Linked DNA regions of Gimesia benthica. The protein of the gene in region 1 binds, or shares a complex with, the protein of each later gene. Links are inferred from orthologs where the notes say so. Each region holds a gene or a part of one and is shown on either strand. Other genes may lie near its edges.

Region 1 (6,330 bases):
AGCAGCAGAATCGGACGGAGCCGTTTTCCCTGAAAGCGGGTGATATGCTGCAAAACGTCGTGCACGTAAGGATGCTTCGAGCTGACTTCGCTCAAAAAGACCTGCTCTGCCTGTGCCAGTTCACCGCCAATTAACTCTTCGACACGTGCCAGCAGGTCATGTGTCGTAAGATGCTCCCCCATTACAGCCTCACCACAATATCGAATCGATTTCCAGTTTTCGTCTGGCGGTCAGTTATTTATCAAATACGGAACATATGAATCGCTTCCGCCGATCATATTCCGCGACCATTGTAAGCATTCTACCGGCAGATAGGAATGCAAACAGGGGCCTCTGTTGGATTTCGGGGATGAAATCAGACTTTCCCGTCTGCTGGGGTAAGTCAGCAGGGTCAGGCCAGCTCAGCGTGAACGATACTGCCTCTCACATCACGATGCTCAGGCATCTTTGCGGATAAAATGTCCGCTTTTGCCACCCGATTTTTCCACCAGGCGGGTCGGTCCCAGACTCATTGCCCGGTCAACGGCTTTACACATGTCGTAAATGGTGAGCGCTGCAATGCTGACGGCTGTCAGGGCTTCCATTTCCACCCCCGTTTTGCCATCAATCTTGACGGTGGCGATGATCCGGATCGTAGTCTCGTTCTGAACTTCATAATCCAGGCGCACGCTGCTGATACTCAACGGATGACACAGGGGAATCAGGTCTGCCGTCTTTTTCGTCGCCATGATCCCGGCGATCCGGGCAATCTCAAGCACGTCTCCCTTAGAGACCTGTCGATCCAGAATCAGCCTTTGCGTGGCTGGCTCCATTGTGACGAAGGACTCTGCCACCGCGATCCGCGCGGTCACATCCTTGCCCCCCACATCAACCATGCGGCTGGCGCCCTCGTCATCAAAATGGGTCAGTTCAGACATCGCTACCTCGGCTGTATCAAAGAAAAGCGGTCGGCCCCCTCAACTGCAACCGGATACGCAGCCACTGTTTAAGCGGCTTCGGAGGCCCCGTCTGCGCCGGAGCTGGACTGTTTGAAGTGACCATCTTCGCTGATGTCATCAAACCGGACTGACATCCGCTTGGAAACCCCGGACTGTTCCATTGTAACGCCATACAATACGTTACCAACAGTCATCGATCGTTTATTATGTGTGATCATAATGAACTGGGTCGTTTCCTTGAAGTCATCGATCAGACCGGCGTAACGTTCCACGTTTGCTTCATCCAGCGCGGCATCAACCTCGTCCAGAATACAGAACGGGCTGGGCCGGCTGCGGAAGATCGACATCAACAGCGCCACCGCGGTCAGAGTCTTTTCACCACCGCTGAGCAGCGTCAGACCGCGCAATTCTTTTCCGGGAGGCCGGGCGACGATTTCGATTCCACATTCGAGCACATCATCCGGATCTTCCAGAATGATATCGGCTTCACCACCGCCGAACAGTTTACGAAAGATTTCCTGGAAATGACCCCGCACCACTTCGAACGTATCAAAGAACAGCCGCTTACTTTCGACATTGATCCGGCGGATGATTTCTTCCAGTGACGATTTGGCTTCGTTGAGGTCATCCAGCTGCGACTTCATATACTCGAAGCGGCACTCCAGTTCGTCCAGGTCTTTCAGACTGTCCGAGTTGATGCTGCCCATCATCTTGATTTTCCGCCGCAGTCGGTTTACCTGGGCTTCAATCTCGGGACGGATTTCGAGGTACAGCTCCGCATTGAAACCCGGTTCAGTCAGCGCATCATCTTCGTTGACCAGCTCGATCTCGACCGGTTCTTCCGGGGTCGCTGATTCGAAGTCTTCACTGAGCGCATCCTGCTTGATCGCGTTTTCTGCTTCCGGATCTGTTTCCTCTACCTGCGCGACTTCGGTTTCTTCCTCAGCAGCCTGTTCCCGTTCCGCTTCCGCGATCTCTTCCAGGTGCTGTTTGAGAATCGATTCTCCCGAGGAGACGATTTCTTCCAAAGTGAGCTGGTACTCTTCCTCAATTCGCTCGGCCAGCGTCTTGATTTCATGCTCAATGTCGCGCGTCTTGAATTCCTCTTCGTGCTTCTTATCGCTCAGCTCACGACGTTCCTTGCGAATCGCTGCCTCTTCGGAACTCAACTGTTTCTTGTACTGGCGTTTCTCATCCCGCAACTGAGTCAGGTTGCGTGCCTGCTCCAGGAAGTTTTCCTGAACCAGCAGCTGTTCATCCAGCAGGGCACGCGTATTCAGAATGTGCAGATTGATCTGGGAATTCTTCTCCAGAGAAGATTCGTACCGCCGATTCGATTCTTCCTGCTGCTGATGACGCTGTTCCGATTCACTGTTGAGACGACTGAAACGCTGTTCCAGACCGGCCAGACGTTCCTCATGCGTCGCCAGCTCCAGCTTGCGTGCATTCTGCTGTTCTTTCAGTTCCTGGACTTCGCATTGCTTATCGAGCAGCTGTTTTTCACCTTCCTGAATCAGTGCGTTCAGGCGATCCAGTTCTGCTTCCAGCTCCTGCTTCTCGACCAGCACCGCTTCCGCTTCCGCAGTCAGTTTCGCGGAATGTGCTTCCAGATCGTGCAGGTCACCGAGAACCGTTGCCAGTTCTTCGTTCAACTGTTCCCGTTTGTGTTCTGCCGAAACCTTGGCTGCTTTTTCCGTGGCCAGTGCTTCGGACGCTTCCTGCATCTGCTCCTGGCAGGCACTGCGTTCCCCGTCCACCGTCGACAACAGCTCGTCAAGCTTCTCCAACGCAACTTCGTTATCATTCAATGTACGGTCGATGCGGATCAGATCATTCTTCAGTTTTCGCAGTTCACTACGGCGCGTGAAAATCGCTGATTCTCCACCGATTGCCCCAACGAAAATCGACAGGTTTTCCTCGACCAGTTCGCCCTGCAGAGTAACGAATCGACACTGCTTCCCTTCCTCGCGGGAGAGGCGAACAGCCGTCTCCAGGGAATCCACGATCCAGGTATCGGTCAATAACAGTTCGGCAAGCTGACGGTTCTGGGGAGTGTCTTTTACCAGCTGATCGGCACGATAAATCACTCCCCGTTCGCTGCTCAGATCCAGCACACCTTCCGGGGAATTCGTCGTTGTTTCCGACTCTGCCGTCGGTACGCCAAAGCTCTCTGGAACCAGGGAATCTGCCGACAGTGTGAACCCACTCGCCGCATTCGGTTCGGCTGCATTCGCAGAGGGATGCGTGATAAAACCGACGCGACCGGAAATGGAATACTTGCCCTCTTTCAAAAACTGATAGAGGGGATCAAACTCACTGATTACCAGCAGTTGTGACCGACTGCCCAGAGCGACTTCAAGGAGAGCCGCCTGTTCCAGATCGACATCCAGCAGATCCGCCACGCTCCCCAGGATGGTATTCCAGGGAGGATAGTTTGAGGTCTGGGCGCGGTTCAGAATGTCTTTTACCCCGATACTCAAGCCTTCCTGCCGACGTTCCAGATCTTCCAGAACGCTTTTGCGAGCCTGGTAAGCAGAGCGACGTTCCCGCAATTCGGAGAGCTGTTGCGTCCGCTGATCCTGCTGACTGAGCAGATCCTGTTGTTTTTCATCGACGGCAGAGAGTGCCTGTGCGAACTCGGCGACTTTATCACCCGCGGTACGGAAGCGTGCAGTACGCTCTTCGACGACCGCCTCGGCTTCTTCAACACGTGCTTCCAGCTGCAGGCGTTTTTCATTCGCCTTGGTCATCGAGTTGCTGACGGTTTCCTGCTGAGTCTGCATGGAAAACAGACGATTATCCAGGGCCAGCGACTGCTTGTTGCACTCGTGCATCTGCTGCCGCTTCTGCTGGATTTCTTCGCTGATCGCATCCAGTTCCGCATTGACCACGGTAATGCGTTCCTGGGCTTCCTGCAGTTTTGCCCGCTGCAGTTCAAAGCCGGCTTCGGAATTTTCTTTCTCCTGTGTGACCGCTTCCAGATCCCGCTGGATTTCCGTCGTACGCCTGGCCATCAGAATCCGCTGCTTACGAAGCCGGGTGATTTCGGTTTCGAATTCCGTTTTCCGCTCGAGCTGATGTTCGATGGCAGTCTGGTTTCCGGCGATCCCTTCGCGGTGAGTGGACAGCTGCTTTTCCACGGTTCGAAGCTGATCCTCGAATTCGGATACTTCTGCGTCGATGGCGCCCAGCTTATCTTCGTATTCCTGGTAACCCGCATTCAGTTCATCGATCCGCTTCTGGTACTGACCGATCTGGTTATGCAAGTTCGAGAGTTGTGCGGTCAGATGTCGCCAGTCATCGGCGGCCATTCCCATCCAGAGTTTGCGCAGCTCGGTTGATGCCTCACGGTATTTCGCCGCCTTGGAGGCCTGGCTCCGCGTTGAGTTGAGCTGGGCTTCCACCTCGTCGACGATGTCCGTCAGGCGGAGAATATTCTGTCCGACCCGTTCCAGTTTCCGTTCGGCGTCTACCTTGCGGGCTTTATACCGGCTGATACCCGCTGCCTCTTCAAAGACGACGCGCCGGGTAGCCGCATTAGCCTGCAGAATCTGATCAACACGTCCCTGCTCAATAATACTGTAAGCCGAGGTGGCGGCTCCAGTCCCCATGAACAGGTCACGGATGTCTTTCAGGCGTACCGGATTCCGGTTGAGCAGATATTCCGAATCGCCGTTCTTCCAGAGTCGGCGTCCGATATGAACTTCTTCAGCGTCGATATCCAGAAACCGTTCGGTATTCTTGAACGTCAACGTTGCTTCAGCATAGGCGTTTGCTTTACGACCTTTGGATCCGTTGAAGATTACATCGGTCATATCCTTGCCGCGGAGGCTCTTGGGACTCTGGTCACCCAAAACCCACTTGATTCCGTCGACAACGTTACTCTTACCACTTCCGTTGGGCCCGACAACGCAAGTAATGCCTTCCGAAAATTCAAAGATGGTCCGATCGGCAAAACTCTTAAAGCCGAACAGTTCCAATGATTTCAGCATCACTAAACCTTAAACGGGAAATTAAACAACAGACGTCTTATTGAGCAGGGAGTCAGGCACGGTTATTACAATCAAGATGCCTGACCGTCCTTGCCGGATTATTTTTTGAAGTAACGTAACCAGCTATCGAAGGCACCTCGCTTCACGAATTTCCCTTCCTCATCCGTGGGACTGGCTTTCGGCTTCCGTGTATCAGACAGACTGGCTTCACCTTTGTTGTCTGAATCACCTTCTGCCTCTGCCCGTTCCCGCATTTCCTCTTCATATTCCGATTTTTTGGAACGTTTCGACTGAGGAGCTCCATCGTGGAAGATATTGGGGACCATATTTTCGTTCCCAACGCGTGAACCTTTACGACGTTTCGGTTTTGTAGATTTCATTTCGCCCGATTTCAGAGCCATCAATGAATCTTCCGGTTCAGGTCGGAAATACATCCGGCCCCCTTCCGGCAGTGCGTCGATTTCAACCTGTGCGTCAATGTTTCCCTGGCGGTGTGCCTGCAGGATCATGGCGGCGATATCGGGATAGCTGGCTCCCATCTCCACGGCGGTGCGAATCACAACGGCAATGTTCCGTGAGACTTTCTTCCGCTGGTCGGGTTCGCCGACTTCGTATTTACTGACAATCACTTCCTCACTGCCGGCAGCCCCGGTCACCAGCACTTCGCCGGCCCGCACTGCCATGGGAACCCGGAACTCCTGCTCAGAACCAAACAGGACTACTTCCGGATGCTTCCGGTGCGTGATATGAATCATCGGCCCGCCATTACGGGCATTGCTGCCCTCTTTCTGATCGGGATCGTGACTGGTTGCCTGCTCCAGTTCCGTCTGCAGAACGTGCAGCAGGAACTGACCATTCATGTCTTCACCACGAATAAAGGGATCATTTTTATCCAACGTCCAGAGTGCCCGGAAAGCCCCGTAACGGGTTTCGGCACTGGTCATGCACATCAGATCCCGCAGGTAGAGGTGTGCCTCCGGCTCGTCAATTGCCGACATCGCAGCCAGGGCATAGACGCGGAACGCAGGTTCCTCGCGGGCGGCTTCAGCCAGATGCTTCAGCCCTGCTCCTTCTCCCAGGTAAGCCAGTGCGACCGCAGCATGGAAGCGGACTTCGAGCAACGGGCTCTTCAACGCCATCTTGAGAATCGGAATCGATTTCTTACCGATGGCCTCCAGTTGAATGGAAGCCCGTTCCGCTTTCTCGGGGATCATAATTTCTTCACTCAGCTTCTGCATACGTACACGCTGCGCCACATCGGTTTCCCGGAAGGCGATATACCGTACGACCTGCAGATAACGTGAATCGTTGTGTTTGTAGCGTGGCTTGAGTTTCAGTACCACTTTCTTATCGGTCTTGGCTTCGGCTAAAGGCTCTTCGATTCCGTATTGATCATAATG
Region 2 (3,872 bases), 2.2 Mb from region 1 along the record:
TGGCCGATGACGATGACTTAAAACAAATGCTCGAACAGCTGGACGGTCTGGTACTTTCGGGTTGTGCTCTGGACCTGGATCCGATTCGCCTGGGATTCGAAAAGCACCCTGCTTCCCGCGCCATGCCCCTGCGTCGTGAAGACTTTGATCGTCGCGTCTGCACCATGGCCATGGAAATGAAAATGCCGTTGTTGGCCATCGGATCTGGTATGCAGCTGATGAATGTCATCAGTGGTGGAACACTGCACCAGCATGTGACAGAAGATGTTCCTGGTGCCATGTATCACCGTGATGGTGTTGAAGCGAACCTGCGACATATCATTGATATCGTACCTGGTACCCGTGTTGATAAAATGTATGGTCCCGGAGAAATTCGGGTGAACAGCCAGCATCACATGGCTGTGAAATATGTTTCCAAAATGTTTGTGGTTTCTGCAACAGCACCGGATGGTGTTGTTGAAGCAATCGAAGTACCTGATGAGGACTGGTTCTGTGTCGGTGTGCAGTGGCACCCGCAGAATCATTCTGCTTCCGCTCTGGATATGCAGGTCTTCGAAAACTTCCTGGCTGCCTGCGAAGAGCCAGAACCACAAATTCTGCAAATGCCTGTCCGCAAAGCAGCGTGATTCCAAAATGGATCACGGAGGCACTTCTCCATCGATTGTTCAGGATGAAATCGCTGAGAGGAACTTAAGGTGCTTCAGCTTTGTGTCATCGGAAAACGATGAATCAAAATCGGCAAGTCATCAGGACTTGCCGATTTTTCTTTTCCCCTCCGAAGCTGGGGAAAGTTTCAATTTGTGACGGTTAATCTGACGATAACGATCATAGCAGGCTGGTGTGCGCGAAGTCTGACGAAAAATAGCCCACCGCCTGAATTGAAATAAGTATTCTAACCCGCTGACAGAGAACAGGTTATCGTAATGTTGCCCTGACGATATTACGTGACAGAGCCCGAACCAAACTTATGACGACTGCCCAATATAAGGTCGAGTTGCAGATATACAGTGGTCCATTGGACCTGCTGTTGTACCTGATCCGTCGGAATGAGCTCGACATTCTGGACCTGCCTGTGGCTACGATTACGTCATCCTTCAATGAGTTTCTAGACGTGCTGGAACTGATTGATCTGGATCTGGTGGGTGACTTTCTGGTGATGGCGAGTACCCTGGCGGAAATCAAAAGCCGGATGGTACTTCCCCGGGCGGAAGAAGAAGAAATTGCGGAAGTGATTGACGATCCCCGCAGCGATCTGATTCAGCAGTTGCTGGAATACAAGAAGTTCAAAGATGCAGCGAACGCTCTGGAAGAACACGCTGCTGAATGGCAGGAGCGTTATCCCCGACTATCAGATGAACGGCCCAAATCGGGTAAGGATCCTGCAGAGGATCTCATCAAGGAGGTCGAACTTTGGGACCTGGTCAGTGCGCTGGCCCGCGTAGTGAAACGCAAAGAAGTCGAAGAGGAGTCGAGCATCACTTATGACGACACGCCAATCTCCACATATGTAGAGCGAATCGGAGCCCGCGTGCGTCAGGAAGGGAAACTCGCCTTCAGTGCATTCTTTGAAGGCGAAAAACTGCGCAGTCGGATCACCGGGATCTTTCTGGCGATATTGGAACTGCTTCGTCATCATCATTTCCGGGCAGATCAGCCGGAAGATTACGGCGAAATCTGGATTATGGCTCCCCTGCCCGAAACGCAAGACTCAGACTGCGCTCCGATAGCGGAGACTACTGACGCGTCGGTACCTGAGCATGCGGAAGAGGAAGTTGCCAGTGTCGAAACAAATGATCCCGAGATGGTGCAGACAGCTCAGGTAGAAGTAGAGGCACTTCCCGAGTCGGGCGAGACTGAGCCTGATCAAGTCGCTTCGGATGCTGCTCCTGAGGACGAATCTGCTGTGAGCGATCAACCAGAGGTGGGTCTAAGTGACGACACCGATCCGGACTCACTCCATCCGGAAGCATAGTCATTTTTTAGGTGTCCGGGCTGGGATTATTAGTTCTCTGCCGGGAATCAGTGGCTCCCTTTATTCGCGACACCAGGATGCTCTACAATATCTGACATAGAAGAGATGCATTTCCCCGTTCCGGTCAGAGGTGAACCGGTGCGCTGACCAGACGCAGAGAGTAGAGCAACCATGTCCGTGTTTCAGTTACAGAGTGACTTTCAACCTTCGGGGGATCAGCCCCGTGCCATCGATGGACTGGTGAAAGGCATCAAAGAAGGCAAGTCTGACCAGGTTCTGCTGGGGGTGACCGGATCTGGTAAAACGTTCACAATGGCCAATGTGATCGCAGAACTGGGACGTCCTGCTCTGATACTTTCACACAATAAAACTCTGGCAGCGCAATTGTATTCTGAATTCAAAGAGTTCTTTCCGAATAATGCGGTCACTTATTTCGTAAGTTATTACGACTACTATCAGCCGGAAGCCTATATCCCGCAGCGCGATATTTATATTGAGAAAGACGCTTCGATCAATGATGAGATTGATCGACTCCGGCTTCTTGCGACCAGTGCACTCGTCAGTCGGCGGGACGTGATCGTGGTTGCCAGCGTGAGTTGTATCTATGGTTTAGGGTCACCCAAAGACTACCTGGAGATGATGATTCCCCTGCGTGTGGGAGAGGAGATTGACCGGGATGATATGCTCCGCAGACTGGTAGATATTCAGTATGATCGCAACAACGTTGAACTGGCGCGAGCCCGGTTTCGCGTACGTGGAGACGTAGTTGAATGCTGGCCAGCATATGAAGAGTTCGCCTATCGGATCGAGTTCTGGGGAGACGAAATCGAAAACCTGGCGATCATTGATCCTTTGACGGGCGAGGTATTACGAACGGTCAACGAGGCCTACATTTACCCTGCCAAGCACTTTGTTCTTCCGCAGGAACGGATTGAATCAGCGATCAAAGAGATTCAGACAGAATTGGATGAGCGGCTGCAGGTGTTACAGAGCGAAGGGAAGTTGCTGGAATCTCAGCGGCTCAGTGCCCGGACCCGCTACGATATGGAACTGCTGGAGGAGGTTGGCTTTTGCCCGGGTATCGAGAATTACAGCCGTGCTCTGGCGGGCAGAAAACCAGGTTCCCCACCGGATACACTGCTGGACTTCTTTCCTGATGATTTCCTGTTGTTCGTAGATGAATCGCACGTAACAGTCTCTCAGATTCGAGCCATGTTTGCCGGGGATCGTTCGCGTAAGACAAACCTGGTCGATCATGGATTCCGGTTGCCAATGGCTCTCGATAACCGGCCTCTCACCTTCGAAGAATGGAACGAACGCCGTAAGCAGACTGTTTTCGTTTCCGCGACACCAGGCGACTGGGAGCTGGAACGCGTTGAGGGGGAAGTTGTTGAACAGGTCATTCGACCCACGGGGTTGATTGATCCTGCGATACGCATTGTCCCGGCTCGCGGTCAGGTGCCTCATCTGAAGGAAGAAATTCTCAAGCGGGTGGAGGTAAATGAGCGTGTGCTGGTAACGACCCTGACCAAGCGGCTGGCGGAGGATCTGTCGTCTTATTTTCAGGAAGAAGGCATTCGCTGCGCATGGCTGCATTCTGAACTTGATGCCTTTGAGCGGGTTGAAATTCTGCGGGGGCTCCGCGAGCAGAAGTATGATGTGGTTGTGGGGATTAACCTGTTGCGCGAAGGACTGGATATTCCGGAAGTGTCACTGGTCGCCATTCTGGATGCAGATAAGGAAGGTTTTCTGCGAAGTGAAACAAGTCTGATTCAGACAATCGGGCGTTCGGCACGACATGTGAATGCTGAGGTGATTCTCTATGCAGATCGAGTGACTCCCAGTATGCAGAGTGCGATTGAGGAAACGGAACGCCGCCGCGCGATTCAGGAAGAGTATA

Evidence for each region.
Region 2: the proteins of F1728_RS10425 (region 1) and F1728_RS02340 are in contact, whole or in part, in a crystal structure (PDB 3ZGX), measured with the Bacillus subtilis proteins. The link is inferred for Gimesia benthica from one-to-one orthologs.

Annotation. Positions count from the first base shown.
Region 1 is NZ_CP043930.1:2,749,726-2,756,055, forward strand. The notes cover bases 786-5,309. They hold F1728_RS10425 (AAA family ATPase), read right to left. Parts: upstream 4,931-5,309; coding sequence 986-4,930; downstream 786-985. Other genes in these bases: moaC (cyclic pyranopterin monophosphate synthase MoaC), read right to left, coding at 786-917; F1728_RS10430 (flagellar basal body P-ring protein FlgI), read right to left, coding at 5,029-5,309. In the rest of the region: F1728_RS10415 (polyprenyl synthetase family protein), read right to left, coding at 1-182; more of moaC, read right to left, coding at 438-785; more of F1728_RS10430, read right to left, coding at 5,310-6,330. UniProt on the Bacillus subtilis protein: Required for chromosome condensation and partitioning.
Region 2 is NZ_CP043930.1:558,055-561,926, reverse strand. The notes cover bases 1-2,969. They hold F1728_RS02340 (segregation and condensation protein A), read left to right. Parts: upstream 1-967; coding sequence 968-1,972; downstream 1,973-2,969. Other genes in these bases: uvrB (excinuclease ABC subunit UvrB), read left to right, coding at 2,144-2,969; F1728_RS02345 (gamma-glutamyl-gamma-aminobutyrate hydrolase family protein), read left to right, coding at 1-626. Also shown: more of uvrB, read left to right, coding at 2,970-3,872. UniProt on the Bacillus subtilis protein: Participates in chromosomal partition during cell division. May act via the formation of a condensin-like complex containing Smc and ScpB that pull DNA away from mid-cell into both cell halves.